Regions from separate parts of the Mammaliicoccus lentus genome, predicted to be linked through region 3. Evidence: riboswitches for the same ligand, from Rfam matches in the RefSeq annotation. Region 3 holds a riboswitch; each other region holds the start of a gene.
The links. A riboswitch is a leader RNA that binds a small molecule or an ion and turns the genes downstream of it on or off. The one in region 3 is predicted to bind S-adenosylmethionine.

Region 1: another riboswitch for S-adenosylmethionine. It lies ahead of metX (homoserine O-acetyltransferase MetX); the one in region 3 lies ahead of ACNMOQ_RS03785 (M20 family metallopeptidase).
Region 2: another riboswitch for S-adenosylmethionine. It lies ahead of ACNMOQ_RS10625 (methionine ABC transporter ATP-binding protein); the one in region 3 lies ahead of ACNMOQ_RS03785 (M20 family metallopeptidase).

What each region holds. Positions count from the first base shown of each region.
Region 1 is NZ_OX344834.1:20,787-31,513, reverse strand. It holds gene ACNMOQ_RS00140 (YitT family protein) at 1-175, shown strand, start outside; gene ACNMOQ_RS00135 (adenylosuccinate synthase) at 461-1,747, opposite strand; gene dnaB (replicative DNA helicase) at 2,034-3,434, opposite strand; gene rplI (50S ribosomal protein L9) at 3,535-3,981, opposite strand; gene ACNMOQ_RS00120 (DHH family phosphoesterase) at 3,981-5,945, opposite strand; gene ACNMOQ_RS00115 (DUF2232 domain-containing protein) at 5,960-6,877, opposite strand; gene metX (homoserine O-acetyltransferase MetX) at 6,958-7,926, opposite strand; SAM riboswitch class I at 7,995-8,096, opposite strand; gene ACNMOQ_RS00105 (AzlD domain-containing protein) at 8,163-8,489, opposite strand; gene ACNMOQ_RS00100 (AzlC family ABC transporter permease) at 8,486-9,130, opposite strand; gene ACNMOQ_RS00095 (YceI family protein) at 9,348-9,863, opposite strand; gene serS (serine--tRNA ligase) at 9,988-10,727, opposite strand, start outside.
Region 2 is NZ_OX344834.1:2,145,268-2,155,994, forward strand. It holds gene sufD (Fe-S cluster assembly protein SufD) at 1-1,155, opposite strand, end outside; gene sufC (Fe-S cluster assembly ATPase SufC) at 1,191-1,970, opposite strand; gene ACNMOQ_RS10605 (hypothetical protein) at 2,310-2,543, shown strand; gene ACNMOQ_RS10610 (short chain dehydrogenase) at 2,616-3,221, opposite strand; gene ACNMOQ_RS10615 (MetQ/NlpA family ABC transporter substrate-binding protein) at 3,382-4,200, opposite strand; gene ACNMOQ_RS10620 (methionine ABC transporter permease) at 4,215-4,910, opposite strand; gene ACNMOQ_RS10625 (methionine ABC transporter ATP-binding protein) at 4,903-5,928, opposite strand; SAM riboswitch class I at 6,004-6,110, opposite strand; gene ACNMOQ_RS10630 (thioredoxin family protein) at 6,140-6,463, opposite strand; gene ACNMOQ_RS10635 (toprim domain-containing protein) at 6,420-6,824, opposite strand; gene gcvH (glycine cleavage system protein GcvH) at 6,928-7,308, opposite strand; gene ACNMOQ_RS10645 (arsenate reductase family protein) at 7,375-7,728, opposite strand; gene ACNMOQ_RS10650 (thioredoxin family protein) at 7,871-8,191, shown strand; gene ACNMOQ_RS10655 (nitroreductase family protein) at 9,775-10,314, opposite strand; gene aroD (type I 3-dehydroquinate dehydratase) at 10,410-10,727, opposite strand, start outside.
Region 3 is NZ_OX344834.1:790,307-801,033, reverse strand. It holds gene ACNMOQ_RS03835 (BCCT family transporter) at 1-1,421, shown strand, start outside; gene ACNMOQ_RS03830 (pentapeptide repeat-containing protein) at 1,581-2,204, shown strand; gene ACNMOQ_RS03825 (TrmB family transcriptional regulator) at 2,223-2,993, shown strand; gene ACNMOQ_RS03820 (hypothetical protein) at 3,067-3,600, opposite strand; gene ACNMOQ_RS03815 (ABC transporter ATP-binding protein) at 3,597-4,217, opposite strand; gene ACNMOQ_RS03810 (hypothetical protein) at 4,214-4,912, opposite strand; gene ACNMOQ_RS03805 (hypothetical protein) at 4,912-5,565, opposite strand; gene ACNMOQ_RS03800 (hypothetical protein) at 5,552-6,337, opposite strand; gene ACNMOQ_RS03795 (DUF2750 domain-containing protein) at 6,560-7,222, opposite strand; gene ldmS (L-aspartate--L-methionine ligase LdmS) at 7,328-8,515, opposite strand; gene ACNMOQ_RS03785 (M20 family metallopeptidase) at 8,512-9,699, opposite strand; SAM riboswitch class I at 9,761-9,860, opposite strand; gene ACNMOQ_RS03780 (GrpB family protein) at 9,902-10,444, opposite strand; gene ACNMOQ_RS03775 (S-ribosylhomocysteine lyase) at 10,583-10,727, shown strand, end outside.

The DNA of each region.
Region 1 (10,727 bases), 770 kb from region 3:
CGGTGAAGGAGCTTATACAGGAGAAGATAAAAAAGTATTATTCTGTGTAATAACGAGATTAGAAGAATCTAAGCTAAAAGATATCGTAACAGAAATAGATAATACAGCCTTCTTATCAATCGGGGATGTAAGTGAAGTAAAAGGTGGACGCTTTAAAAAACGTGAAATACACTAATTAATAATGAAAGACAATCCGATATTGATTGTCGTTATTAAAAAAAGAAGCCATACAGCAGGTGTTGTATGGCTCCTTTTTTAAGGGTTCTCAGTTTTAGGTTGTAACGGGCAAGTTGTTGTCTTTTCTTACTAAACGTGTCAATAACGGTAGCCTTATTGCCTTTTCTCGATAGTCTTGTCAATAAGAAGGCAATATGTTGCACGTGGCATTCACTCTCTTATTTACTCAAACAAAAACGCTGAGACAATTAATTTGTCTCAGCGTTTTCGATTTAAAAATTTATTAGTCCCATAAGTTTTCTAATAGGTTTGTTTGGTTTCTATCTGGTCCTACTGAGAAGATAGAGATTTTAACGTTACATAATTCAGAAATACGCTCTAAATAACGACGAGCATTTTTTGGTAATTCTTCTAATGAACGACATCCTGTAATATCTTCTTCCCAACCTGGTAGTTCTTCAAAGATTGGTTTACAACGTTCTAATTCATTTAAGTTTGCTGGGTATTCTGTGATTTCTACACCATCGATTTCGTATGCTGTACAGATCTTAACTGTTTTAAGGCCTGTTAATACGTCGATTGAGTTGATTGATAAATCTGTAATACCACTTACACGACGTGAATGACGTAATACAACTGAGTCAAACCAACCAACACGACGTGGACGTCCTGTAGTTGTTCCGTATTCACGACCTACTTCACGGATATGATGACCATCTTCATCAAATAATTCTGTTGGGAATGGGCCATCTCCTACACGTGATGTGTATGCTTTACATACACCGATTACTTTAGATACGTAAGTTGGTCCAACACCGCCACCAACTGTAACGTTACCTGCAATCGGGTTGCTTGATGTAACAAATGGGTATGTGCCGTGGTCAATGTCTAACATTACACCTTGAGCACCTTCGAATAATACTTTTTCATCATTAACGAAAGCATCGTCTAATAATTTAGCTGTGTCTGTAACATATTGTTTCAAGCGTTGACCTGCTTGGTAATATGTTTCAAAGATTTCATCAAACGTGAAACCTTCAGCGTTAAACATTTTTTCAAATAATTCATTTTTATATTCAAGATTTTGTTTTAAAAGTTTTTCAAATGTTTCTTTATCTAATAAATCAGCCATACGGATACCGATACGTTGTGCTTTATCTACATACGCTGGACCAATACCTTTTTTCGTTGTACCAATTTTATTATCTCCACGTTTTTCTTCTTCTAATTCATCTTGTTTCAAATGATACGGTAAGATAACTTGAGCACGGTTAGAAATTCTTAAATTGTTTGTTGCTACACCGCGTTCATTTAATGCGTCTAATTCTTTCAATAAAGCTACTGGATCTACTACTACACCGTTACCGATAACACTTGATTTTTCTTCATAAAAAATACCTGATGGTACTAAGTGTAATTTATAAGTTTCTCCGTCAAATTTAATTGTGTGACCTGCATTATTACCACCTGAAAAACGCGCAATAACATTTGCATCTTCAGCTAAGAAATCTGTAATTTTACCTTTACCTTCGTCTCCCCATTGCGTCCCAACTACTACGATTGATGACATGTGAGCACCTCCGCTTTTTCTCATTAACCATTAAGTATTCTATCAGTCCTATACTTAAAATGCAAACTAAAAACGAACATTAATTTATGGTGTTAATTTACATTTTGATATTCTAAAATTTTGCATTAAGAAAGCTTTAACCATGGTAGTTACAAGGTTTTATCACGAAAATTATATGCTTCAAAACACAAACGAAACAATAATTAACTGTCATTTCACGAAACAAAAGACGTACATTTATTATGACTTTGTAATAAATGTACGTCTTTTGGGTTAAAAACTTTTTTTATCCGAATTCCATACCGGCATGTTGATAATCTATATCTGTAAATTTGTTATATTGTTTCATGAAGTGCAATTTAACGGTTCCTGTCGGGCCGTTACGTTGTTTTGCGATAATAATTTCTATTTCACCGTTTTCATCTTGTGCACCTGCATCTACCGCTTCACCGTCTTCATCTTCTCCACCACGAGAATAATAGTCATCACGGTATAAGAAAGCCACAATATCCGCATCTTGCTCGATAGAACCTGATTCACGAATGTCACTCATCATCGGTCTTTTATCTTGTCGTTGTTCAACACCACGAGATAACTGACTCAATGCGATAACAGGACATTCTAATTCTCTCGCAATAGCTTTAAGCATACGTGAAATCTCTGATACTTCTTGTTGTCTATTATCAGAACTACGTGAACCACTACCTTGAATCAACTGTAAATAGTCGATTACAATCATGTCTAATCCGTGTTCTTGTTTTAATCTTCTACACTTAGCTCTTATGTCAGTGATACGGATACCTGGTGTATCATCGATGAATATTTTAGTACGTGATAATTTACCAACAGCTACTGTAAACCTACTCCAGTCTTCTTCAGTCATAGAACCAGTACGTAATCTATTAGAGTCTACGTTACCTGTACTACAAATCATACGTGTCGCTAGCTGGTCTGCACCCATCTCTAATGAGAATATACCGACTGAGAATAAGTTCTCGTGAGTAGCAACTTGTTGGGCAATATTTAATGCGAAGGCAGTCTTACCTACAGAAGGTCTCGCAGCAATAATAATTAAATCGTTGCGGTTAAAACCTGCTGTCATCTGATCTAAATCACGATATCCAGTTGGTATCCCCGGGGTTTGACCACTATTTTGATCTAACTGTTCAGCATTATCGAACACAATACCTAAAACATCTTTAATATCTTTGAAACCTTCTGTCCCTCTAGTAGCAGATATCTCTAAAATTCTCTTCTCTGCATCACCTAATAGTGACTCTAAATCAAGCTCTGGATTATACCCATCTTCAGCAATACTATCTGCTACACGAATTAATTGACGCTTAACAGCATGTTTAAACACAATATCTATATAGAAATGAACGTTTCTAGTTGTTGGTACATTGTTTGCTAATTCAGCTAAATAAGCCGGTCCACCAGCTTCTTCTAGCAAAGACTCAGCTGCTAATTCATCCATCAGTGTAACTGAATCAATTTCCTTATTCTGTTCATTTAACATCAACATAGCTCTAAATATATGTTGATGATTAGCTCGATAGAAAGCTTCAGGTATTAATGTTTCACCTGTTGAGTTAATCAGTTCAGGATCAATTAAGATTGCACCGATAACAGATTGTTCAGCCTCTATATTATGAGGCATTTGTCGTGGATTCATCATATTATCCATACCATCCATACTGATTACTCCTTTCCATTTTTAATATTATTTATTATAACGCATTAAAAAAGGTCGGTAAATCAAATACCGACCTATTTTATATAATCTATTATTCTTCTACAACGTGTACTTTTAATGTACCTGAAACTTTATTATGAAGTTTAATTGGTACGTTTGTGTAACCTAAACTGTGAATACCGTTCGGTAAATCCATTTTACGTTTATCAACTTTAATGTCGTGTTGTTTTTGTAAAGCTTGTGTGATTTGTTTTGTACTAACAGAACCGAACAACTTACCGCCTTCACCAGTTTTAGCAGAAATTTCAACTTCTAATGATTTTAATTTATCTGCTAATGCTTTAGCATCATCGATTTCTTGTTGTTTGATTTCTTCTTGTCGTTTGTTTTGTTGTTCTAATTGTTTCATATTTCCTGCTGTCGCTTCTACAGCATAATTATGTTTAATTAAAAAGTTTTGAGCGTAACCTACTGGCACGTCTTTAACTTCTCCTTTTTTACCTTTTCCTTTAACATCTTGTGTGAAAATAACTTTCATTATTCTTCCACTCCTTCTTCATCTGTTTCAACAACCTCAATAAGTTTTTCGATTGCTTCTTCTACTGTTGAATCTTTAATTTGTGTAGCAGCGTTTGATAAATGGCCGCCTCCACCTAGAGCTTCCATTGTTAGTTGTACATTTACTTCTCCTAAAGAACGAGCTGAAATACCAACTGTGTCTTCTGAGCGTTTAGCTACAACATATGAAGCTTCTACACCTTCTAATCCTAATAGTTCATCTGCAGCTTGTGCAACTGTAACAGGATGATAAATTTGTTCTTCATCACCATGTGCAATTGCTACGCCACCACGGAATAGTTTAACTGTCTTAATTAAATCTGAACGCTTAATATAAGTATCTATATCATCTTTCAAGAAGTGCTGGCAAAGAATTGTATCTGCACCATGACTTCTTAAGAAACTCGCAGCATCGAATGTTCTTGAACCGGTTCTTAACGTAAAGTTACGTGTATCTACAATGATACCCGCCAACATAATTGTCGATTCAATTCTTGTTAAACGATGTTCTGTCGGTTGATATTCTAGCAACTCTGTTACAAGTTCTGCTGTAGAACTTGCGTAAGGTTCCATATAGACAAGCAGTGGACTTGAAATAATACTTTCTCCACGTCTATGGTGATCTATGACTACTTTTCTATTTGCTTTATTTAATAAGTTCTCATCTATTACAAGTTCTGGTTTGTGCGTATCAACGACAACCAATGTCGTACGAGATGTCATCTCATGCCATGCTTCTTCTGATGTGATAAACCTTTCTTTCAAGTCTGGTTTCTCATCAATTTCTCTCATAACACGTTGTAATGTATCATCAATATCTGAATCATTTAATACGATATAAGACTCTAAATTATTCATTTTAGCAATACGAGAAACACCAATAGCTGCACCTATCGCATCCATATCTGGTGATTTATGACCCATGATAATGACTTTGTCACCTTCGATTAAGATATCTCTTAACGCATGAGAAATAACACGAGCACGTACTCTTGTACGTTTTTCCATTGGATCAGTCTTACCACCATAGAATCTTACGTTACCGTTAAAGTTCTTGATGGCAACTTGGTCTCCACCTCGACCAAGAGCTAAATCTAAACTTGATTGAGATAGTTCACCAAGTTCTATTAGGTTCTCACTGCCTTCACCAATACCTATACTTAAAGTAAGCGGGTGCCCAATTTCTCTTGTCTTATCTCTCAAATCATCTAACAGATTGAATTTAGATGCTTCAATATCTTCTAAAATACTATTGTTTAACAATCCAATAAATTGATCCGAACTATAACGTTTAACATACAATTCATAACGTGTTGACCAATCATTAATTACATTAGTAATAAGACTATTCACTTCTGAACGTTGTGAGTCATTCATGTTTTGTGTAATTTCGTCATAGTTATCTAAAAATATCGTAGCGATGATAGGTTTTTCATTTTCATATAATTCATATACACGTGAAGTTTCTGTTATATCAAATAAATAAATTGATTTTTCATTTTCAGTGTAAGTGACTTTATATTTGTATGATCCTTCTTCAATTTCTACTTCTTGTGTATTTTCTAATCTTTTTAATATATTTGGAAATATTTCATTTATTGGTTCGTTTAATACATCTCTTTCTAAACGTCTACTAATAAAATTATTAATCCATTCAATATTATAGTTTTTATCGAGTAATATTACGCCAATTGGCAAATCACTCACAGCACTCGTTTTACTTTTGGTAATACGACCCGCTAGACTCCCGATGTATAAATCTAATTTTGCAAAGCTGGTTCTAATAAAGTAAACACTCGCTGCAAATAGGACTACAGTAATAACCGTCGCAATAAACGCCCAAAATATTGAATTTAAAAAACTTAAAACGAGCAGTGCTAAAGCCAAGACCATCATAATAATATAAGGAAATATTAGGGCTTTTTTAACTGATTGACGGTTCATAAACTCACCTCAATTTACTTTTTTATGCGTTGTTTTAAATTAAACCATATGTCCATTAAGCCAAATAAGTATGCAATTGGTTTAAATATAAAAGCAAGAACGAAAATAATTACAGCTACAATTATAGGTAATTTTTTTACTTTTATAAATAAATGGAATAGGGATAATGCTTGGATAAATATAACCCATTCTAACACAAACTGTAAGTTAGTGACTATGCCATACATCACAACATTGTCTTTCGTTACGAATAAACTAACGAGTACTGTGATTACAAAAATGAAAGCGACACTACTTTTAATTTGCCACATAAATAATGGTCTGAATACCGGTGTTGCGATTTTGTACTTTCTCAATATAGGGAAAGTCACGAGTAAATTAACAAGTACTAATAAAAATACCCATAATATAATATACCCAGGAATACTAGCTTGTAATATATCAATTGAAGCTTGAAGAGATTCTTGAATTTCTGTACTGAAATTACCACTCATTTCAAAATAAGACACGATTACATCATAATATTCATTAAAAACATTACTTGTTAGTGGTAGTTTTCCCGTTAATTGCATGATTAACACACCAGCAATTGTTAATACACTCATAAATGCTGTTACTAAATATAATATACGTTCTTTAGATGTACGTTCTATTAATAATTGTCCAATAAATACACTCATAAAAATCATCAGTGTCATGACAGTTAATAAATATACGTTACTAAGTAATACGGTTGCGCATAATGCCACTACAACTGTCACAAAAAACGACGGTTTTGATCGATACCAAAGTATTGTTCCAGGTATTGTAATGAACGGTAGTATTACAAATGCTAAAGGTGGTAAAAAGTTAATAATAACCATACTTAACATTAGTAAAACTATTGAAATAATTGTCGCTTTTATATCGACTTTAAAAGACAAAATTTTCACTTCCCAATCTATTTTAAACATCTTTCTCTATTTTACAGATTTTTATACTTTAAAACAATGTAGGTGACTTTTTTAACGACTTAACGTGCTTTAAATTTATGTAATTTTAAGAAATGATAAACATATGGTGCCCAATCTCCAAAGTTTAATAAAAATCCGTCATGGCCAACATTATCTGGCACGAAGAAATGTCTATGATACTTGAAGAATCGACCGAGTGATTTTACTTGGTCATCTGGATATAATAAGTCATCAGTGAACCCTAGTGTTAATACTTTTGTATCTATTTGTTTTAAGCGTTCTTCAACATCATTTCGTCCTCTAAATATATCGTGGCTATCTAATACATCTAATAAAGTGAGATAACAATCTTTATTGAAGCTATTTTTAAACTTATTACCTTGATATTTTTGATAACTGACAACATCATCTGCTGAGAATCTTGCTTCATAATCTTTACTTGAACGATAAGTTAAAAAGCCTAATTGTCTTGCAATACTTAATCCGTCTTGACCATTCATTTGAATAACTTGTCTTGCAATTTCATTGAAAGCTCTGCTATAAGATGATGTCTTTTCAGTTGCCGCTAAAATAACAGCTTTCTTAACTTCAATTGACCCGTCATATAAAATTTCGAGAGACTGCATGCCACCTAATGAACCACCAATTAGAACATCAATTTTTTCATAACCAAAATGTTTCAAAGCCAATATATTAGCTTTAGTTACATCTCTCATCGTTAATGTATCTGGAAAATGGGGTGTATTTAATTTTGAACTCGACCCAAATGGGCTACCTATAACGTTAAAAGTTATAAATTGATAATCATTTATAGACAGATAACCACCATCGATAATTTCTCTCCACCAACCTGGATGCTCATCATCTCCATACGTTAAATGGTTACCTGTTAATGCATGACAGATAACAACAAGCGGTTGCCCCTTATAACCGACATGCTCATATTGAAGCTTTAAGTTATCAATCACTTCTCCTGATTCTGTTTCAAATCGACCTAATTCTACTGAACCTGTTTCACGAGAAATCATCTTATCTAACCCCCTCTTATATAATAGAAAAACTTCTTACTCGTTAAAGAAGTAAGAAGTTCTCATCATTCTTATTATGCGAGTAGACTCGTTGGTCGTAGCACCGTATCTAAGGTGACCGGTTGCTGAAGTTTCATCGGGCCAAATCCCTCAACTTCTCTGAATAAGCTTTACTATGTAATTAATATTAAGAATACTAGAAAAGCAATGCTCTTTCAATAACTTATACTTTGTTATTAAAAGACAAATCTTACAATAGCCATAATCAACATCCCTGCTAAAACAGATATTGTTAAACTACGCGTGACAAATGCAATAACAACAGTTGGCACTGCAACAAAAACACTTTCTAAGTTAAGTTGATATCCTGTTGATCCTTCTTGATTTAACATGCCTTCTACAATAAGTGCTGTAAATAAACAAACCGGCACAAATTGTAACCATTTAATGATTCCAGCCGGTAATTCAAATCTTGATAATAAAACAAACGGCGCTACTCTTATAACCCATGTTATAATGAAACACCCAGCTGTAATGAGTAGTAAATACATTGATATCGTCATTTATCAAACACCACCCCTGCAATTGAAGCGACTAATGTTGCTAATATAATAGAAAGAAACGTTGGCATAAATAACGTAAATAGCAACATACAAAAAATTGTTAAACATATGAGCCACAAATGATAAATTATTTTATTTTTTTGTATCGTTTCGATTGGAATTAGATTACCTATTAAACCACCTAATATCGAAGTTGTAACCCATAATATATATGCTGAAATGTTAAGCCCGTGCATCCATGTAGCATTTAAAGATTTTTCTTTTGCATACTTTGTAATAGCTACACCAAATGATTCATCAGTTACAAGAGTTCCAATTCCAATATTTGACCACAAACTATTGTTTTTGAAGGCTGGTACTAAAGCTAAACTTTGTAAGAATAAACGAGAATTCACAAAGAATATGGTTAAGAAAATAGCAGATATAGGAGATTGGATAGCTACAAGCGCACAAATGATAAATTGAGCAGCACCTGCATAAACAAAAATGGATAACAATGCAATTTCTAAAATGGATAAACCTGATGACACTCCAACTACTCCGAAAGCTATCGCAACACTAAAATAACCGAGCATTGTTGGTATACAATCTTTAACACCTTGTAAAAACAAGGATTTATGTATGCTTGCAGATTCCTGCACTTATAATACCTCCATTCTCAAGGAGATAGTTTCAAAGGTTAGTCTAACGTTTGTCTAACCTCAGTGTGACTTACCTCTTTTTTGTTTTTAATATGTATTAGTTTTATCATATCAAATTAAGTTTAGCAATATAATTTGACGAAATATTAAGACAATTAATAATCCTTATATAAATAAAAAAAATGGTAGCTCAAAGAGCTACCATTCTTTATTTATATTATTCTCCTAAGCTAAATTCAGCACTTGCTTCGAATTTAACATCTTTACCTATCATTACGCCACCAGTTTCTAATGCTTGGTTAAATGATACGCCATATTTTTCACGATCGATTTTACCATCCACTACAAATCCTGTAACTGTTTCTCCGTTTAATGGGTTTTTACTTACTCCATTAAATTCTAAATCGAATGTTTCTTCATGTGTTGTACCAGCAATTGTTAAATCGCCAGTTACTGAATCTTCACTTATAGATTTAGATTCGAAAGTAATATTTGGATTTTCTTCTGCACTAAAGAAATCAGCTGATTTTAAGTGTGCGTCACGATCAGGGTTATTAGTATTAATTGAATGTGCTTTAATTGTTACTTTAGCTTTTAATGATGATAAATCATTTACGTCACCAGTAACTTCTACATCATAATCATCAAAAGTACCTTTAACTCGAGATACCATTAAGTGTTTTACTGTAAATTCTAAACTACTGTGTACTTTGTCGAAATTGAAATTAGTCATGTGTCATAACTCCCTTTATTTATTTTGTATAATAAGTATACCAGATATAAAAATTATATTCAAGTTAAATCTAAAAAAAGAGTAACCATTAATATGATTACCCTTTTTATACTATTTCACACATTTATAATTCTATTACAGTTTGACCACCCATAAATGGTACTAATACTTCAGGAACAGTAATTGTACCATCTTCATTTTGATAGTTCTCAACAATAGCAGCAAATGTACGTCCTACTGCTAACCCACTACCATTTAAAGTGTGTACAAATTCTGGTTTAGAATCTTTATCACGTTTAAATCTAATATTTGATCTTCTTGCTTGGAAATCTGTCATATTTGAACATGAACTAATTTCTTTATAATCATTGTAGCTTGGTAACCAAACTTCAATATCATATGTTTTTGCGCTTCCAAAGCCGATATCTCCAGTACATAGGTTAACTGTACGATAAGGAAGTTCTAGAGCTTGAAGTACTTTTTCAGCATGGTTAGTTAATTCTTCTAATGCATTGTATGAATCTTCAGGACGCTCGTATCTCACCATTTCTACTTTATTAAATTGGTGTAGACGAATGAGACCTCTTGTATCGCGGCCTGCAGAACCCGCTTCACTTCTAAAACAAGCTGATTGTCCTGTGAATTTGATAGGGAACTGTTCATTTTGAAGCACTTCATCACGATAGAAATTCGTTAAAGGAACTTCTGCTGTTGGAATTGTATAAAGTCCTTCTTTTTCAACTTTAAATAAGTCTTCTTCGAATTTAGGCAGTTGCCCTGTTCCAAACATTGAATCCGCATTTACTAATTGAGGAACCATCATTTCTGTATAACCATGTTGTGTCGTATGCATTGTAACCATAA
Region 2 (10,727 bases), 1.4 Mb from region 3:
AGGGTCTACTCTACCTACTGATGCTGCGTGTCCTGCAGTTACATCGTCTTCATCAATTAATAATATTGGGTTTGCATCTCCACGTGCTTTTTCAGAAAGCATAAGTACACGTGATTCTTGTTGTGCATCTGCTTTTGTTCCACCGTGTTTAATGTAACCAATACCATTGAAAATAGATGAAGAACTATCTTTCATTACACCATGTTTCAAGATATGACCATTTGATTCTTTACCATATTGAATAATTTGAGTTGTGAAGTTTTGTTTTTGCTCACCACGACCAACTACTACTGTTTTTAAGTTACAGTTTGAACGATCGCCCATTAAGTATGTTGTATTATCATTAATAGTGCTACAGTCGTTCATTAAACCTAATGCCCAGTCGATAGTAGAGTCTGCTGCTGCAATACCACGACGGATTATGTGTCCAGTGAATCCTTTATCCATGAAATCAACTGTACCGTAAGTTATTTTAGAATTAGCTCCAGCAATAACTTCAGATACGATATTTAATTGATTATCGTTAGAAGAAACAGTTGATAAATAGTTTTCAACGTATGTTACTTCTGCACTTTCTTCAGCCACAATGATAGCGTGATTGAAGAAACTCGCATCGCTATCGTCATGTAATACTACATATTGGATAGGATCTTCTACTACTACATTTTTAGGAACGTAAACGAATACCCCACCATTAACTAATGCAGCATGTAGTGCAGTTAATCTATGCTCATCTACTTTAACAGCATCTGTCATAAAATATTTTTGAACTAAATCACTGTTTTCAATAAGTGCAGTTTTTAAATCTTTAATTACAACACCTTGTTCAGTTAATTTATCATCTACTTTTGTAAAAGCAGGTGTATTATTATGCTGAACGATTAGATTTTTAGCATTTTCAGTATCGATAATTTTTTGAACTGATTCAGGTAATTTATCGATAGACTCAAATGTATCACTTTCAACAGTGTGAGATTTGAAAGAATCAAAATCCCATCTGTTTATTTTTGTTTTATCTGGTTTAGGCATTTCTAATTGTTCTAACTTTTGAAAACTGTCTTTACGTAAATCAGTCATCCATTGTGGTTCATTTTGAGATGCTGAATAATTTACTAAATCTTCAACGCTAATGTTTAACTTTGTTTCAGTTGCCATTTATACTCCTCCTACTTGACTATAATTCTTATATATTATTCAGCGTTAATTGTTTCGTCTTCAATATCAAGCTCTTCTTTAATCCATTCATAACCTTCAGCTTCAAGACGTCTCGCTAATTCTTCGCCACCTGATTTAACCACGCGACCTTGCATCATTACGTGTACGAAATCTGGTGAAATATAATTTAATAGTCTTTGATAGTGAGTGATGATTAAGCAACCAAAGTTGTCACCACGCATATTGTTAATACCTTTAGATACTACTTTTAATGCGTCGATATCTAGACCTGAGTCAACTTCGTCTAAAATACCGAATTTAGGTTCTAACATCATTAATTGAAGAATTTCATTACGTTTCTTCTCACCGCCAGAGAAACCTTCATTTAGGTATCTTTGAGCCATGTCTTGATCCATATCTAATAAATCCATTTGTTTGTCTAATTTCTTGATGAATTGCATTAAGTTGATTTCATCGCCTTCTTCACGTTTAGCATTGATTGCAGAACGTAAGAAGTCAGCGTTTGTAACACCAGAAATTTCTGATGGATATTGCATTGCTAAGAATAAACCTGCTTGAGCACGCTCATCAACTTCCATTTCTAATACATCTTCACCATCTAAAAGGATTTCACCTTTAGTTACTTCATATTTAGGGTGACCCATAATAGCTGATGATAAAGTTGACTTACCAGTACCGTTAGGTCCCATGATTGCATGGATTTCACCTTGTTGTATTGTTAAGTTTACTCCTTTAAGAATTTCCTTGCCTTCTATTTCTACGTGTAAATCTTTGATTTCTAATTTTGATGCCATGTTTATTTCCCTCCAGAGAATTTATTCACATTTTAAAAAGATAACCCTACATTATCTTTTCTAGTTTATAATAATTTTAATGTAACGTCAAAGTTTGTTATGTTTCTTTACTCTTATTATTATAACGTAGTTATATAGGCAATCAAACACTTACGCTCACTTTTTATTATAAAACCCTATTATTACAAGGGTTTAAGTGAAATATTTTTTAAATGATAATAAAATGATTTCATTCTCAATTTATAAATATTCTATTTGAAAGGCCTCAGTAAGCATTTTTTATTTTTTTATAATATAATTATAATAATTAGAGATATAAATTTAGGAAGGATTTTAAATATGAAACGATATGAACAATTTTCATTTGTAATTAGTGCGATATGCGCTTTTATACTATTACTCAATCTAGTCAATGTTATTAATTTGAGCAGTTTAATAAATACTTTACTTACTATTTTAACGATAGTTACGATAGCCACATTTAATATTAGAAATTCTAAATTTATCGGCTTGATTTTATATGCTATTGCCGCTTTAATGCTTGTATTGTACCTTGCAAACGAATTATTTTAGAATAATTTTAAAAAATCAGGAAAAATTCTACTGAAAAAAGAATTTTTCCTGATTTTTGTCTTCAATTATATTTTATTCATATATACGAAAAGTTTGTCCTGATTGTATTCCTTCTATACTTTTCAAATATGCCTTTGCTGCTTTACTTGCTGGTACTGCGTTAAAACCTTTAAAGAAATCACCATAATCTTCAAGCGCTTCTTCGATTACATTAGGACTGACGTTATTAATTCTTAAATTCCGTTTTAATTCAAAGGCAGCAGATTTAACAAATGCTTCTATACCACCGCCGGCCATCGCTGAAGAAACGCCCCCTTTTATTGGATCATCCATGATAACGCCCGTAGTCAAAGTAAAGCTTCCTCCATCATTTATATAATGTTGGCCTATAAGTACTAAATTGATTTGTCCCAATAGCTTACTTGTTATAGCTACCTCATTTGATTCTGGTGTTAACTCACTTAAATCATCAAAATTCGCTGCTCCTGCAGTAGAGACTACAGCATCTATATTTTCGATTTGTTGAAACATGAGTTTGATATCCTCTATGTTTGTCATATCCATTTGGTAATCACCTGAATTACGTCCAACTTTTATGACTTCATGACCATTTTCTTCTAATTCAGTTACAACGGCTGAACCTATCGTGCCATGTGCTCCAACTAGTATTATTTTCATGTTTATCCACCTTTGTTTTAAGTCTTAAATGTAGTTTATTAAACCAACAAAGTAAAAACAAGAAAGATGCATAGCGTAAATCATGAGACGTTTAACCAAACTATTTAGAATAAAAAAAGCCCGAGACATATATAAATGTCCCGGGCTAATTCTTATATCATTATTTTGCTTCTATTACGGCACCATCGTATTTTTCTTTGATGAAGTCTTTAATTTCTTTTGATTGTAAAACTTTCATTAATGCTTTAATTTTTTCATCGTCTTTATGACCTTTTTGTACTGCGATTAAGTTAGCATATGGTGAATCTTTACCTTCAACTGCGATTGAATCTTTTAATGGATTTAACCCTTGTTCAATTGCATAGTTAGAGTTGATAATTGTTGCGTCACCTTCATCTGCTTGATAAGATTTTGGTAAAAATTCAGCTGCTTGTTTGTTATTGAATTTTATATCTTTTTTATTTTCAGCGATATCATCGAATGTAGCATCTACTGGATCAACGCCATCTTTAAGTTTAATTAATCCTTCTTTTTCAAAGAATGATAAGAAACGTCCTTCTTCAGCTGGGTTATTAGATACATATACTGTTGTACCTTTTGGTAAGTCAGTTAATTTTTTATACTTCTTTGAATATACTGCCATTGGTTCGATATGTACGTTACCTGCAGATTCTATTTTGTAACCTTTATCTTTAGATTCAGTTTCTAAGTATGGTGTATGTTGGAAGAAGTTTGCGTCTAATTCACCTTTATCTAATAATTTATTTGGTGTTGTGTAGTCATTAATCGTTTTAATTTCTAACTTGTAGCCTTCTTTTTCAAGAATTGGTTTAGCTTCTTCTAATATTTCTGCATGTGGTGCTGGAGATGCACCGACTTTAATCGTTTCTTTTTTATCTTTATCTCCGTCTCCTCCGCCACAAGCGGCCAATACAACTGTCAATATTGAAACAAACAATAGTCCTAGAACTTTTTTCATTTTAAGGCACTCCTTTAACGTTTATCAATTTTCTTAACAATTAAATCTCCAATAAATTGGATAACAAATACAATAACTAGTATTAATATAGTAGAAACTAGGATTACATCATTTTGATTTCGTGTGAAACCAGTTAGATATGCTAAGTTACCTAATCCTCCTGCACCGATAACACCAGCGATTGCTGTAGATCCTACTAATGCAATTGCAGTTACAGTTAGACCTGATACAAGTGCAGGTAATGATTCTTTAAGTAATACTTTTCTCACAACTGTCCATGTGTTTGCACCCATAGATACAGCCGCTTCTATTACACCTTTATCTATTTCTTTCATGCCAATCTCTACTAATCTTGCGTAGAATGGCGCAGCTCCAATGATTAAGGCTGGTAGAGCACCTTTCGGACCACTTATTGTACCAAGTAAAATATCAGTAAATGGTAGCAACAATAGTATAAGTATGATAAATGGTATTGCTCTAAATAAATTCACTATAAATGAAACAATTGAATAAAATACACGAGAACTTTTAGATGTTCCTTTAGATGTTAAGAACAATAACGTTCCTAGTATTAAGCCAAACACTAGTGTAAAAACTGTTGAAATGACGGTCATGTATAAGGTCTCGTATAACGCTTCCCATACAGCGTCCCATCTCACGTTAGGCATTGTTACCATTTCAGTGATTATTTCACCAAATGACTTATTCATTAATACCCACCTCAACTTTCACACCAAGATTATTTAATTCTTGTTTAATCTGGTCTTTAGAATAGTTTCCATCAGGCAGATGTACAATCATATGCCCAAAAGTACCGTTTTGAGTGAGTTTAACGTCGCCTTCAATGACATTAATATTTACGTTATATTCTTTAATCACTTTGGCTAACACAGGTTCTGAACTAGTTCCACCTACAAAGTTCAGCTTCCATATTTCACCTTCAGGCTGTTCTTTCTTGAAGTCTTGCAACGTTCTTTCTAAATCGTCTGCTTTCAAATCATCCTTAACAAATCTTTGCGTTACATGTGTTTGAGGATTATTGAATACATTGATGACTTCTCCTTCTTCGACAAACTTACCATTTTCCATTACTGCAACATGATCACAAATCTTTCTTATAACGTGCATTTCATGTGTGATAAGTATAATTGTTAAATCCAGCTCTTTATTGATGTCTATCAATAAATCTAGTATTTCATCTGTTGTTTGAGGGTCAAGGGCACTCGTAGCTTCATCACATAATAATACGTGTGGATCATTTGCTAAAGCTCTCGCGATTCCTACTCTTTGCTTTTGCCCACCAGATAATTGAGATGGATAAGCATTTTCACGACCTTCTAATCCTACTCTTTTGATTAACGCTTCTGTCTTTTTATTAATCTCGCTTTTAGAGACACCTGCGATCTCTAACGGAAAAGCAATGTTGTCTTTAACTGTTCTAGACCAAAGTAAGTTAAAATGCTGGAATATCATACTTACTTTTTGTCGTTTTTTTCGAAGTTCTTGTTTTGACAATTTACCTATATTCGCACCATCTACTATAACTTCACCTTCAGTAGGGGTTTCTAACCCGTTAAACATTCGAATCAAGGTACTCTTTCCAGCTCCTGAAAAACCGATTACGCCATATATACTTCCTTTTTCTATATTTAAGTCAACATGGTCAACAGCTTTTATGTCACCTTTTTTTGTCTTGAAAGTCTTTACGACCTTATTTAACTCGATCAAATCTGTTGCCTCCTAATCCTTAAATTAAAAACGCCTCACTCTAATGATTAGAGAAAGGCGTTATTAATTGTCTTTCTCTCATCTCCAAAAGTTTACACTTTCTGTGAATTGGCACCATTTCATATTTATATGACGGTTGCCGGGCTTCTAAGGGCACATCCCTCCACCACTCTTGATAAGAGCTATTACGTATTTAATTAAATTCATACTATCACGATAAGTTTTTATCGTCAATAACTTTTTGAATATTCTCAACTATATACGGAACTGACTGAAATGCATAAATTCTTTTTATAACTTTTTCTTGTTTCATTATAAATAGAACTGGTACGGATTGTATTTCATATTCTTCACAAAATTCCGGATAAAAGTTTAAGTCACATTTGTTTATAGGTAGTTTTGTCATTTCGTTGGCAATATCTAGCATGCGTTCTGAGATTTTACACGTTCCACATGTTGGTGTATAACCGAATAACAAATGTATATCTTCATTAAAAAGCTTGTATACATCGTTCGATATTTCTGTGCGTTTCATGATAACGATACTTCCCTTTCAATACAAAGTCGTGATTAACTTCAAATCCATGATAGTTTAACACATTCGCTAAATATTGTCTTGGGCAACGTGCTACCTCAGTAAAAGTTGAATCTATATAAATATGATGACTTTCACTCACATATTTTTTGAACCATTTTCTTATGCGTTTACCTTCTTTATCTTGATCGACTAATATATACACTTGTTTACCATAAATTTCATCTAAAAGTTCGTCCATTTTTTCGACACCCATTGTACCGTGTGTGCAAATTACGTGAACGGGTTCATTTAATACTTCTTTCACTCGCTTCTTATCTGAAATACCTTCTACGATTATTACTTTTTTAATCATCGCCATGGCCTTCACCTTCTACAAATGAATAATATTATATTTTTACTTCTCAATGAGATTATGCTAAAAAACTCCATGATACTACTGTACCGTGGAGTTTGTTGTATTGCTATTCACCTATCATTTCACTATACGCATCAGCATCTAATAAATCATCTAATTGTGATTTATCAGTTAATTCTACTTTGACCATCCAAGCTTTGTCATAAGAAGATTCATTAACGTATTCAGGACTATCTTCTAATTCATCATTTACTTCTACAACTTTACCAGAAAGAGGTGCATATAGTTCAGAAACTGTTTTTACAGATTCTACACTACCGAATGAATCTCCACTAGTTAATTCGTCACCTTCTTCTGGTAACTCAACAAATACGATGTCCCCTAATTCAGATTGAGCGAAATCAGTAATACCGATTGTAACTACATCGCCATCAACTTTTACCCACTCGTGTTCTTTTGAATATTTTAACTCACTAGGCACTGCCAAAGTAATCCCCTCCTATATGTAATTCAATTATAATAATGACATAAAGCCCTTATTCAAGCAACTATTTTATAGCCAAGTTTGGCGGTATTCATCTTCTTTAAAACCTAAAGTGATTTTGTTACCTAATACAGCTAATGGGCGTTTAATTAACATGCCATCTGAAGCTAATAATTCGAATTTTTCGTCGTCAGATAAATCATCAATTTTATCTTTAAGACCTAACTCACGATATTTTGCACCACGCGTGTTAAATAATTGATTAACAGTAACGTCTGTTCCATCAATCATATCTTTTAATTCGTTAGCAGTTGGTGTTAATTGAGTAATATCTATTGGTTCAAAACTCGCACCATTTGTTTCTAAAAATTTTGCAGCTTTTTTACATGTTGTACAGTTAGGATATTGATAAAATTTTATCATGTCTATACCTCCATATGTGTATTTAACATCATTATACCAATATTAATTAAGAACACATAGTCTTGAGTTAAATATTTTTTTAATAAACAAAAATAAGCTATAATTCATTTATAATATTAATTCTTAAGGAGCTTGAAAATATATGAAAACAATAAACCAATATGATGAATTCAAAGAGGTTACACAAAGCGATAAACCAGTAGTCATTAAATTCTTTGCAGGCTGGTGCCCAGATTGTACGCGTATGGATCAATGGATAGATCCGATTGTCCAAGAATACAATAATTACGATTGGTATCAAATTAATCGTGACGATGTCCCAGATGCAGCAACTGAAAATGATGTAATGGGTATCCCAAGTTTATTAATATTCAAAAACAATGAAAAACTAGCACACTTACATTCAGCAAATGCTAAAACACCAGAAGACGTAAAAGCATTTTTAGCTGAAAATTTAAAATAAGATGATTTAAGGCTTCTCCTCATCCGATGGGTTTGTTATTTACGGATGAGGAGATTTTTTATATGATATTTTAAAAAGTTCATGCTTGTTTTGCTAGTTCTTAGATCTGCCATTTTTTATGTTTATTGTTATTATAGCAACCCATAAATCATATTTTACTTTAGATTTTCATTGTGAAGATATACGAAAGTGCTTTGTTTTTAGGTTTGAGCCAGAATAAAAAGTTAATTCGTGAGTTTAGGTATTACTTAATCCAATAGAGGTGTGTAGTTGGATTATTGTATTAGTAAATCTAATAAGAAGGCGTCTACTTGGATTATTGTCTTAGTTAATCCAATAAAGGTGCATGTACTTGAATTATTGTCTTAGTAAATCCAATAAAGGAGCGTCCACTTGGATTATTGTCGTAGAAAATCCAATAAAAAGTGCTCTACTTGGATTATTTTCGTAGTAAATCCAATAAGAAGGTGTCTACTTGGATTATTGTCTTAGAAAATCCAATAAAAAGTGCTCTACTTGGATTATTTTCGTAGTAAATCCAATAAAAAGTGCTCTACTTGGATTATTGTGTTAGTAAATCCAATAAAAAGTGTTCTACTTGGATTATTGTCTTAGTAAATCCAATAAGAAGGTGTCTACTTGGATTATTGTCGTAGTTAATCCAATAAGAAGGCGTCTACTTGGATTATTGTCTTAGTTAATCCAATAAAGGTGCATGTACTTGAATTATTGTCTTAGTAAATCCAATAAAGGAGCGTCCACTTGGATTATTGTCGTAGAAAATCCAATAAAAAGTGCTCTACTTGGATTATTGTCTTAGTAAATCCAATAAGAAGGTGTCTACTTGGATTATTGTCTTAGAAAATCCAATAAAAAGTGCTCTACTTGGATTATTTTCGTAGTAAATCCAATAAAAAGTGCTCTACTTGGATTATTGTGTTAGTAAATCCAATAAAAAGTGTTCTACTTGGATTATTGTCTTAGTAAATCCAATAAGAAGGTGTCTACTTGGATTATTGTCGTAGTTAATCCAATAAAGGTGCATGTACTTGGATTATTGTCTTAGAAAATCCAATAAAAAGTGCTCTACTTGGATTATTGTGTTAGTAAATCCAATAAGAAGGCGTCTACTTGGATTATTGTCTTAGTTAATCCAATAAAAAGTGTTCTACTTGGATTATTGTCGTAGTTAATCCAATAAGAAGGTGTCTACTTGGATTATTGTCGTAGTTAATCCAATAAAGGTGCATGTACTTGGATTATTGTCTTAGAAAATCCAATAAAAAGTGCTCTACTTGGATTATTGTCTTAGTAAATCCAATAAAGAGCGTCTACTTGGATTATTGTCTTAGTAAATCCAATAACAATATCAACTCATGCTTTTTTTGATTAATAACATCCAAAAAAGGGAGTGGGACAGAAATCTCATTTTAATAAACAGATTTCGTAGTCCCACCCCGGCAAGGATGACTAGGGTTGGAAAAAGCTTGATATAAGCGCATTTTCAATCCAGTCAGCTACTGCCATTATAATTAAAGAGGCTGAGACACGTATTTATATCCCTAGCTCTTTTAAATTAAAACTTACCACTTCGTTAATGTGGATTTATTTTTTCTTCTTGAGAATACAGCATTTTCATCTTTTTCAGTTACATATAAAAATCCGTTTACGTCTTCATCATCATTTGCACCAACGATATCACGGAATGTTGGTTTAAAGATGTAGTCAGGTGTTTTCCAACATGAGCCCATACCCGCTTCGTGTATCAATAGCATTAGGTTTTGCATAAATGTTGCTACAGCCATTTGATTTTCAAGATTTTCTTTTTGTCTAGTATCTCTTCTAGCTAATATCACAAAAATACCACCAAGTCTTGAAACTTTTTCTATATGCTGTTCTTGTTTTTTCTCATCATTCACAAATGCAGATGTAGCTACCTTTTTAGCAAATTCATTTATTTTGTCTTTACTAACGTATACTAAACGCCAAGGTTCTCTCATTCCATGATTCGGAGCATATGTTGCTAAATCAACTAGTGACATTAGCTTTTCTTCATCGATGTGCATATCATGATCATAATTTTTAACACTACGTCTTTCTTGTATGACTTGTTGTAATTCCATTTTAACACTCCTATTAATCTATTGATAATTATTATCAATTATAGCATATAAATAAGCCTGAGTTCTAACTTTGAGAATTCAGGCTTAAAAATATTCTACTGGTTATACAGTGCGAGTTGTTCTTTAATATTTTTAACATGTAATTGCCCTGGTGCTGCTTCGCTACCTACAAAACCATAAGTAAGTCGTGAACCAAATAAACCGCCAGTAATCCTAGTCATAATACCAAGCTCACCCATTGATATACCTACTACGTCGATATCTAATTGATGATATGCTCTATTCATCGCATTTAACAACGATAATAAGTCTTTTTCGTTGTTAGGCATTACTGCTAATTTTCCAATATCAGCACCTAGCTCTGCCATTTTTTCGTAAGTCACAAACATTTCTTCCACATCTGGCGTTGCTTT
Region 3 (10,727 bases):
TTGTATTTGTTTTAGATATATTTTTAATAGGGTTAGCTATAACTAGATTTGGACGTTTTAAGTTAGGTAGAGATGACGAAGAGCCAGAATTCTCATTCATATCCTGGGTTGGTATGCTGTTTTCTGCAGGCTTAGGTGTAGGTATCGTCTTTTGGGGCGTTGCCGAACCTATGACACATTATTTAAAATCACCTCTTCCTAATGAAGTAGACGGTAGTACATTAGAATCAGCAAGATTAGCAATGGGATATACATTTTTCCATTGGGGTATATCTCAATGGTCAATCTTTGCTATGGCTGGGCTAATCGTAGCATTCTTCCAATTTAGAAAAAGAAGAAATGGCCTAATTTCTACTGCTATGGAACCAGTATTTGGTGAAGCTTATAAAAAGCCATATAGAAATGTCATTGATGTGTTAGCGATTGTAGCTACTGTTATGGGTATTGCTACTTCAATCGGTTTAGGTATTATGCAAATCGGTGGAGGGCTTAATCATGTATTTGATATACCCAACAATAATTGGACTAAAATTATTATTACTATCATTATGACATTAATATTCCTAGGATCTGCCGCTTCAGGCTTGAACAAAGGCGTAAAATGGTTAAGTAATTCAAACATTTTTATATGTTTTGCATTACTAGTATTCATTCTAATTTTAGGACCAACACAATTTATATTTGAAACATTCACAGTTGCAATTGGCGATTATATCACGAATTTTGTTCAATATAGTTTAAGATTAAATCCATATGAAGGAGATAATTCTTGGATACAACAATGGACAGTGTTCTATTGGGCATGGGTGATTGCATGGTCTCCATTTATAGGTGGATTTGTAGCTCGTGTTTCTCGTGGTAGAACAATACGTGAATTTGTAATCGGTGTTCTAATTATACCACCACTTATCTCAATGAGTTGGATTGCGACATTCGGTGGAACAGCAATGTATCTTGTTATCAATAAAGGTGCAAGTATAGCAGAAGATGTTAAAGGTGATTACACAGTAGCACTCTTCTCATTATTATCACACTTCCCTCTATACGAGTTCACAAGTATACTAGCGATTATTTTAATTTTCTTATTCTTAGTTACGAGCGCTGATTCAACTACATTTATTCTTTCAAGTATGTCGGACAGAGGCTCAATTACACCACCATTCAAATACAAATTAGTTTGGGGTATACTGATTGGTGCTATATCAGTTGCAATGACGTTAGCAGGTGGTTTAGAAAGCTTACAAACCGCTTCCATCGTCGCCGGTCTTCCATTCGCATTCATACTCTTTATGATGATATTCTCTATCATGAAAGCATTGCGAAGAGAGCCTACTAAGCATTTCAAAATGACTTATATCGATGACGACACAGATTTTTCTAAATCATTAGAAGAACGTGAAGACGAAGAAAATAAAAAATAAAAAATATATACACTTTCACATAGAAAATTTGAATTTTTATGTGAAAGTGTTTTAATTTATACTTAACTTTCTTATCATTATATTTATAGTATAATGAATAATAATTTATGTCGTTATATTATTAAGGTACAAACGCATATTATAATAAGGAGTACATTCATGAAAATTATTCAACCAAAAATAAAGAAAGAATTTGAATATGAACCTGAAGAACACTATACACTATTACAATCTTCTTATGATTTATATTTTAACAAAGCGCATATTGAATTCGATGAAGACACAACGCAAATGGATACACTATATTTTAACCAATGTACGTTTGAATCTATTGATTTTACAAAAATACATGGGCTTGACCTTGTGTTTCATGGCTGTGACTTATCAAATTGCCAGTTTGAAGACGCTTCATTAAATAGAATACAATTTAAAGATTGCCGTATGATTGGTGCGACATTTACTGACTTAACACTTAAACATGTCCAATTTTCAAATTGTCAGTTAAAGATGAGCCAATTTGTTAATTGCCAATTTGACCACGTTTTATTTAATGATAATCAAATGTCTGAAACTTACATATCATTCTGTAAGCAAAAAGCTCTTGAAATTAAAGATTGTAGTTTAACTTCATTAGAAGTAGTAGAAACATCTTTAAATGGCATTGATTTATCATCAAATGAAATAGAAGAACTTGTAATACAGCCTACAGATTTAAAAGGCGCTACTGTTTCGGAATACCAAGCCTATGACATACTCCCTTTATTTGGAGTCAAGGTAACTTAAAGTTAAAGGATGATCAGCATGAATAAAATGATAGATTTATTAAAGCAATTTGGTTTAAGTGAATATGGATCAAAAGCTTATATTTATTTAGTACAAAACCCAGGTATCACTGCCTACAAATTAAGCGAACTATCAAGCGTACCCAATTCAAAAATTTATGAATCATTAAATAAATTAGAAGAACAAGGACTTGTATACTATAATTTACAAAATCAAAAAAAGTTTTATTATGCTATTTCACCTAAACAAACAGTAGAATTATTTGAGAAGAAACAAAATAATGCATTGATTCAATTAGAAGAAGAAATGGATAAATTAAATATCGCAAATCAAAATGACGCAATACAAATAGAAGTTTTAACAAACGCATCAAACATATATAGTAATATTTCAGAAGCGGTTAAAACTGCAAAAAAGCAAATAACTGTTTCTATTTGGCCAGATATATATGAAGTCATAGACAAAAATGCGCATAAAGATATTCATATCCAAGGAATGACTTTTCAAGTAGATAAACCAGGACACGATTTAATCAATCACAGATATACCAATTATGTTCAAAGCTCATTGACCCTTAAACCATTTATCGTAATCATCGATAATCAATATATGATTTACGGTCAAACACCAGATGATGATATGCGTGCGTATATCAGTCGAGATAGCACGCAAATTAAAATGATGAAAGATTACATTTGGCACGACGTTCTTGTGAATTTATATATAAGCAAGTTCGAAGAAAATATAGAAGACGAAATAACCCTTAAGAGAAAAAGATTTTTCTCTTAAGGGTTATTTTAATGGAAAAATTATTTTACTACGTTGGGATGTAGTAACTACCTAAGTAGTTAGTAATAATGTATCAAACTATCTTCCCACCGTCAACACGAATCGGTAAATATAATTTCTTTAACTTATGACCATTACGGTCGAGGTAAGCTAGTTCTAAATCATTTTCTCCATCAGGATCTATTGGTGTATATCTAAATGTAACGTGTCCCTCATAAACATTATGCTTATCAAAGTATGGTCTATCCGGCACAAGTCTTTTACCTTTTTTCGTTTTAAATTCATCAGACTGTTGTAAGATTTCATCATTAACACGTAAAAATAAACTTGCATAAATATTATTATAATATTTATCTGGATAGTCATCCTTTTTAACTACTTTGATATCAGCACTTAAAAATATCTCTTTATCTTTAACTTTATAACTCAAATTACTAAATTTCATTGTTCCAAAAGTTATATTATGCGTTTGATTAAGTTTAATTTTCTCTTCCTTAAATTCATAATCTTGAAATTCTGCGTTTACTTTACGATACTGAATGAATCCTAATATAACGAGAACTACAAATACAATTAAAGAAGATAATAGAATTACTTTATTTTTCATTCTAATGCACCTGCTTCTATATGAACAACCTCATCTACAACACTTTCTATGTCTTCAAATTGATGTGAAGCAATCAGTATTGTACATCCTTGCTGTTTTAATTTTTCAAGGATTTGAACAAGTTTCTCAATACTCTTCCTATCCAAAGCATTGGTAGGTTCATCTAAAACAATTAATTCAGGATCACCCATTAAAGTTTGAGCAATGCCAACTTTCTGTTTCATCCCTAATGAATATTTTCGAACTTTTCTTTTATCTTTATAATCTAATCCAAGTTCTACTAAATATTTAGTCATTTCATTGATATCTGTTATTCCTTTTAATGCAGCTACTAATTTAAGATTTTTTAAAGCCGTAAATTCAGTTATAATACTTGGTTTTTCTATAAATACACCGACTTTAAGAGGGTATTTTGAGCCAAATTTAAGCGGTTCATTATTAATCATTACTTGCCCATCAACTTTAATCAATCCTAATATCGCCCTTAAAAGCATTGTCTTACCAGAACCATTACGTCCTTTAAATCCATAAACTTTTCCACGCTCAATTTCTAAATTAATATTTTTAAGCAATTGATTGCGTTGGTGTTCTTTTGATACATCTATTAATTTAATCATACTTCATCATCACCTCTTTGAAATTTCATGTGATGATCACGTCCTAATTCAAAGACCAATAACATATTCACCACAACAATAGATAGCACACAACATATAAAATTTGTGTAAGAAACGCCTTGTATTCTTGAAAATAAAGATGTATTTAAAATGTTAAAATCTAAATCAAATCTTGTTGTGGCGATAATCCACATCAACGATATTAAAAAGCTTATATAAAATTTATAAGCAATGTAACTCCAAATAAATACAATCATTAAGAAATAAACACTTATTATTAAGTTCAATAAGTGAGTTACATTATGCGAAAATTCTCCGTCAATAGCAGAAATGGTAAACCATATACCTAGAATATAAATTAAACTCATAATGAATGATATGATGATAAGAACCATCCATCTTCCCTTAATATTTAATAGCATTTGCCACTCTACAATGTAATATTGATAAAGAACATGTATAAAGCGATAAATGAAAAATATGGCAAGAAACATAATCATTATGTACAACCCAGGTATTCTATATAAATGCATACTCAATTCAATGTCATTGTTACCTCGAAAAATAAAATTCCATAAACCATCTCTTAAATATGGTCTGAATAGCATTAGTACCAAAATAAATATTCCGTATATAATCATGAACGTTTTCCATAAACTTTGTATAATACCAACAGTAAATTTTAGAATATTCATCACATTATTTCCTTTTTCATAATAGTCCATTCAACAATTAAATAGACAAACACTATAAATAACAATTGATATATCATCCACGACCAAGAAATTGAAAATAATTTCTTTGAATCAAGAATTAACCAATTCCATTTTCCACTTTGCATTATGACAAAATCTAAAAGCACAAGCACATTTACAAGTAATAATGATATTGCACGATTAAAAAACCTTAAATATAAAGTAAGTGACAATAATGAAATCGTAAAATTCCCTACTATCATCAAGCAAGCTGTTACAATAAACACTATATTAAATTGAAGTTGAAAGTTCATAGCAACCATACTTGCCAACATCATTTCGATACTTATTAGCAAAGATATAAAACCGACATATAACAACACATCTATCTTTAAATAATTTCTATATCCAATAAACACTTTATGAACAAGTTCATTTCGGTAAAACACAATCGTCATAATAGTTAATATTGGTAGAACAACATAAGTAAGCGTAAACTTACTTAATAATAAATTTGTAAATTGAAAATCATCAGAAGGAAAATACCCGACGTTTCCCTTCTGATAGATAATCATTAATCCAAAGAATAAAATATGCCACGCTAGAAATTTTGTATTAATCAATGATGTAAATCGATATTTAATCAAGTTCATATTTGCGCATACCTCTTATATAGAAATAAATTGATAAACTGATAAACAATATGAAAGTCAAGACAATCGGTAAAAATTCGAAGTACATGAATTCCGTTCGTCCCGTTAAGAAATATATTGGAGGAACTACATATGGTTTATATGATAAATTTGTTAATATAATCAATAAAATTTGAAAAATAAATGGACCAATCATTGCCAAAATTCTATTATTCGTATATATAGAAAGAGTTATCCCAAATATATTCATTATTGCCCCCCAAATACCAGCCAATAAAATATATAATAAGATATATAATAATGGCATTGTATAGTATAAAGGTACACTTAATGTATTTGAGCTATGAATTCCTATTAGATTATTAGTATATCTTTCTGGCGATATATTAGGTAATATTAAAAATTCACCTATAATATTCATTAATAAAGGGATTATTACAAGAAGCGAAGCAATAATACTTGAGTATAAAATCACCTTTATATCTACTGACTTATTCACATGATACATATAAGCATGATGTAATAAATGTTGCTTACGATCTTGTATAAAAATATCACTTACACCTATGGATACAGCTAAAGGCATAATCAATAGATAAACCGTTTGTAAAGCACTAAACCCATCAAATAATAAAGATCGTGTATATGGTGTGTTTTCTAATAGTACATAGATACCATAAGTTTGATAAGCATTGTATAAATGCAATAGAGCAATTATCGTTAAAAGGATAAATGCTATAAATAGTTGTAACCTTAATATGCGTAATTTCATATATTTAAACATTATTATCACCTTATGTAGAAGCTCTTTAGTGGCATAATTTTCTACTATTTCAATCTTAAACTTTTTTTACATTATTTTACATTTTAATCTAATTAAAGCTCTTTTACAACAATGCTTTAATTTATTTAATTTAATTATTACCAACTTATTCAAGGCATAAAAAAAAACTTTTGCTATTTAGCAAAAGTCTAAAATTAATATTTTATTCCCTTAACAAGGCATCGCGTTTAATACTACTTTAGGATCTGTAACTGTACCAATCATTCCCGGTTTTAAGTTCACACCTAATGCAATATTATCTTGTTTTAAATCTTCTAGCCATTCTTCAAATACTTCAGTTTCTACTTCGATGATGTCATATTCCTCAAAGTCATTGTGATGTACTTTTTCTACAAGTTTTCTTGTACTCCATACTGTCATCATATTTGGTAAGCTGCTGTCTTCTTCTGAAACGATAATAAATTGCTTTTGCCCTTTTACTGTTAACCCGTATACATAGTCTTCATTACAAATATCTTCAGCAAATTCTTCAATACGAATATCATCTAACTCACTCATGATTTGTTCGATAAATCTTATCGCTTCGACTTCTGTACCTGAAAATTCTTCATAACGGTCTACTATGAATCGGTCACCTTCGTCTAATATATCGTCCATTTCATAAGTTACAAAGCGGTCTAGATCTAATTCCATCACTTTTTCGTATGTTGTAATGTTAGTTTCTTTTAAATACTTTTCTGCGTATTCTTGTTTTGACCAAATTAAACGAGTATTTGTATCTGCATCTCTTAAAATTCTTTTATCTGTTAGAACAACGTAAAATTTTTCTTTCGTTAATATTTGTTTGAACATAGACATATCCTGGATAGCCATTGTTATACCACCCTCTTCTTTATATTTAATACCAATAAAATATAGTATATTTAAAAGCTATAAGTCAATGAAAATTTGCTTTAATTTCCATAATTATTTTAAATGCTATTCATCGTAGAGTTCAGAAAGGAATTTTTGTTCTAATTGAAGTGCTTTAGATTCTGTTTCAGCATGCCATATGCCAGCAAATCTTGCATTTACTTTATTCTTTCCAAACCAATCCCCATCGAAGAATGAGAGTGGATAAAGATGGCCATCTTCAACATATTTTTCAATCACTTTATAAAAGTGTTCGTTATCTCCTTTTGCATGGTAACTTAAAAATTTATGAAAACCATCTTTTAATCTATTTTTAAGTAAAAGCATACTCGTTGAACCATTTTGTCTAAAGTTTAAATCTATGGCATATATTTTTCCTTCTTTATCTATCAGTAAATCAAAGCCTGAAACACCTTTATAACCATATTCAACACCATTTTGCATAATTTCATATCCTGCATCTATAACGCTTTGTGGTACTTCGTCTGAATTAACATTACCATTATAAAATCCGTAGTCATCTGTTAATTGTTTAACTGCCCCTATATATTGGATACCAGTATCTTCACTATATACATATTGCACACAATAATTGTCTACCTCTTCGATAAATTGTTCTATAATAATATGTTCTGTTTCAGTAGCTTCTTTAATTCTTTGATTTGCTTTCTTTAGATCATCTTCAGTATAACATATCATAACCCCATACCCACCTGCTGTCGGTAATTCATCTCCCGGCTTTAATACAAGAGGTAGTTCCCAATTTTTAATTTCTTCTTCATATTCTTTAACACTAACACATTCACGTCTAGGTAAATACTTTCCTTTAGTCCACTGTGATAATTTCGATTTATTGTTTAAGTCTATAAACTTTGGTTTATATATAGCATAATCGTCCTTATCACATAAATGTTCTCCATGAATATATTGAAAGAATATTTTATTACGCTTATTTGTTAATTGTTGTATCAATTGTTCGTAACTTTCTTTATCTTTAAAACGATGTATATTGTCTGGCACTTTTTCTCCAACTAGATTTAACAAATCTTCTATCCTTTTTGTTAAACATGCTTCATGAATAATCATTGGCATTTTACTAATAACCAATTCTCTAGCTGTTAAAAAATTAGATTGATCTTCTTCGGCTTTTAACCAAGGATTATCTTCATAGGATGGCCTCGAATTATAGATAATATTATCTTCATATAAATCTTTAAGTGTTAATAATAAAGGTTTATGATAGGCTTTTGTCATAATAAGTTCTCCCTTAATGTTTGATGATGCTCGATAATCTCATTTCTAAGGGGTACGTTCTCTATTAATTCTAATCCCATCGATGCTAATATTTTAGCACCGCTTATCAATGCTTTATCTCCCATTGTACTTGCTGCAGCTTGGCAAAATTCTTTCGTATGACCAACTAAATTAGATGGTCCGATTTTAATATGTGGATGTATAGTAGGTATGATATGACTTACATTCCCCGTATCTGTTGATCCAAAACCAAAATCATCTTCTATAACATCTTCTCCTAAAGATTCTGCATGTTTTCTAAACAATTCATCTAAAGGTTTATTAATAACAAATTCATTTACACCGTTTTGTATTGGTCTTACTTCTGACTTACAACCAGTTTGCAATGCAGCTCCTTCAGCGATTTTTCGAACTCTATCAGTCAGTTCATCTAAATGTTTACGTGAGGTTGCTCTAGTATAAAATCTTGCATGTGTAAAATCAGGAATAATATTTGCCGCTTCACCTCCATTTAATATTACACCGTGCACTTTATCTGTTTTCTTAATTTGTTGTCTCAACATACTTACACCGTTAAAGAAGGACAACATAGCGTCTAAAGCATTAATCGCTTCAAAAGCATTCTCAGACGCGTGAGCACTCCTTCCATAAAACTTTACATCGAATACATCTACTGCTAATGATGGCACTGTGACATACGTCTCATGGCCAGGGTGTACCATAAGTGCAATGTCTAAATCGTCTATAATACCCGCTTTAACATAACTAGCTTTAGCGCTACCATTAACCCCGCCTTCTTCTGCTGGACAACCAAGCACGACTATTTTACCGCCCACTTGGTCAATAACTTTTGATAAACTAATACCTGCTAAAACGCTCGAAGTACCGATTATATTGTGTCCACATGCATGCCCTAAGCCTGGCAATGCATCATATTCCGCTAAAAAACATATCGTTGGACCTTCTATTTTCGTGTCATATGTAGCTATAAATCCAGTCGGATGCTTTGCTATATTTTTCTCTATCTTAAAATGATGATTTTTCAGTTGATCACTTAACAATCTTGAAGCAAAAACTTCTTCATTACCTAGTTCTGGACGTTCGTGTATTTGATGGCTCATAGACAAATATAAGTGTTTATTTTGTTCAATATAATTTAAAATATTTTGCGATAAATTGCTCATTCACTATACAACCTTTCCAATATAAAAGCGCACTCCTTAGTTAGGAAATGCGCCAATCGAAATTTTATCTCTCAGTTGAACACTGCAGGATTTGGCACCTTTCCATGTAGGGAGGTTGCTGGACGTCAAAGGGCCTTTCCCTCAGTCACTCTTGATAATACGTATGAAATTGTTTTAATTCTAACTTTAACACTCGGATATGTCAATGTTTTGCGAGCGCATCATTTGAGTTTAAGTACCATTTTTCAGCCTTTTTCTCAAATTCTTTAATCATACTATCTTTACCTTGATAATACTCTACACTATCCGCTGGAAAATCTATAGATAAGTCATGTTTAAGGCGACTATATCGTTCTCTCTCGCCGTTAAATGTTCTCAAATAATCTCTAAAAGAAATAAGTCTCAATATGTGTGGGCTGTCTTCATCATAGATATGTAAATGATGAGAGACATCACCGTTATGATTATATTTTTTAAAATAACGATTTCCAATAACGCCTCGTTCTCCTTTAGACTCGTAACCTAGTGCAGATAATTCCTTTGTATAATCATCTATCGTTTCACTATCTTTTACCACCATTAAAATATCAATGATAGGTTTAGCTGATAACCCTGGGATAGCTGTAGATCCAATGTGTTCTATATTTATGCTATGTTCTTTTAATAACGATTGTAAATATTTCTTTTCTTCTAAAAAAAGATGTTGCCATATACTATCGTATGGGACGACTCTTAATCTCTCCATACACATCACTCCATTTTCAGAATAATTTATTTTATTATCTTATAAAGTAACACATAAAGAAAGTAATTGAAATCTGAATTTATTGTTTTTTCAAAATTTACTTGATATAATGATGCCGAAATCAAAGGAGGAATCTTCATGACAAAGATGAATGTAGAAAGTTTTAATTTAGATCACACTAAAGTAGATGCACCATTTGTAAGACTTGCGGGAATTAAAGAAGGTTTAAATGGAGATGTTATTCACAAATATGATATTCGTTTTAAACAACCAAATAAAGAAC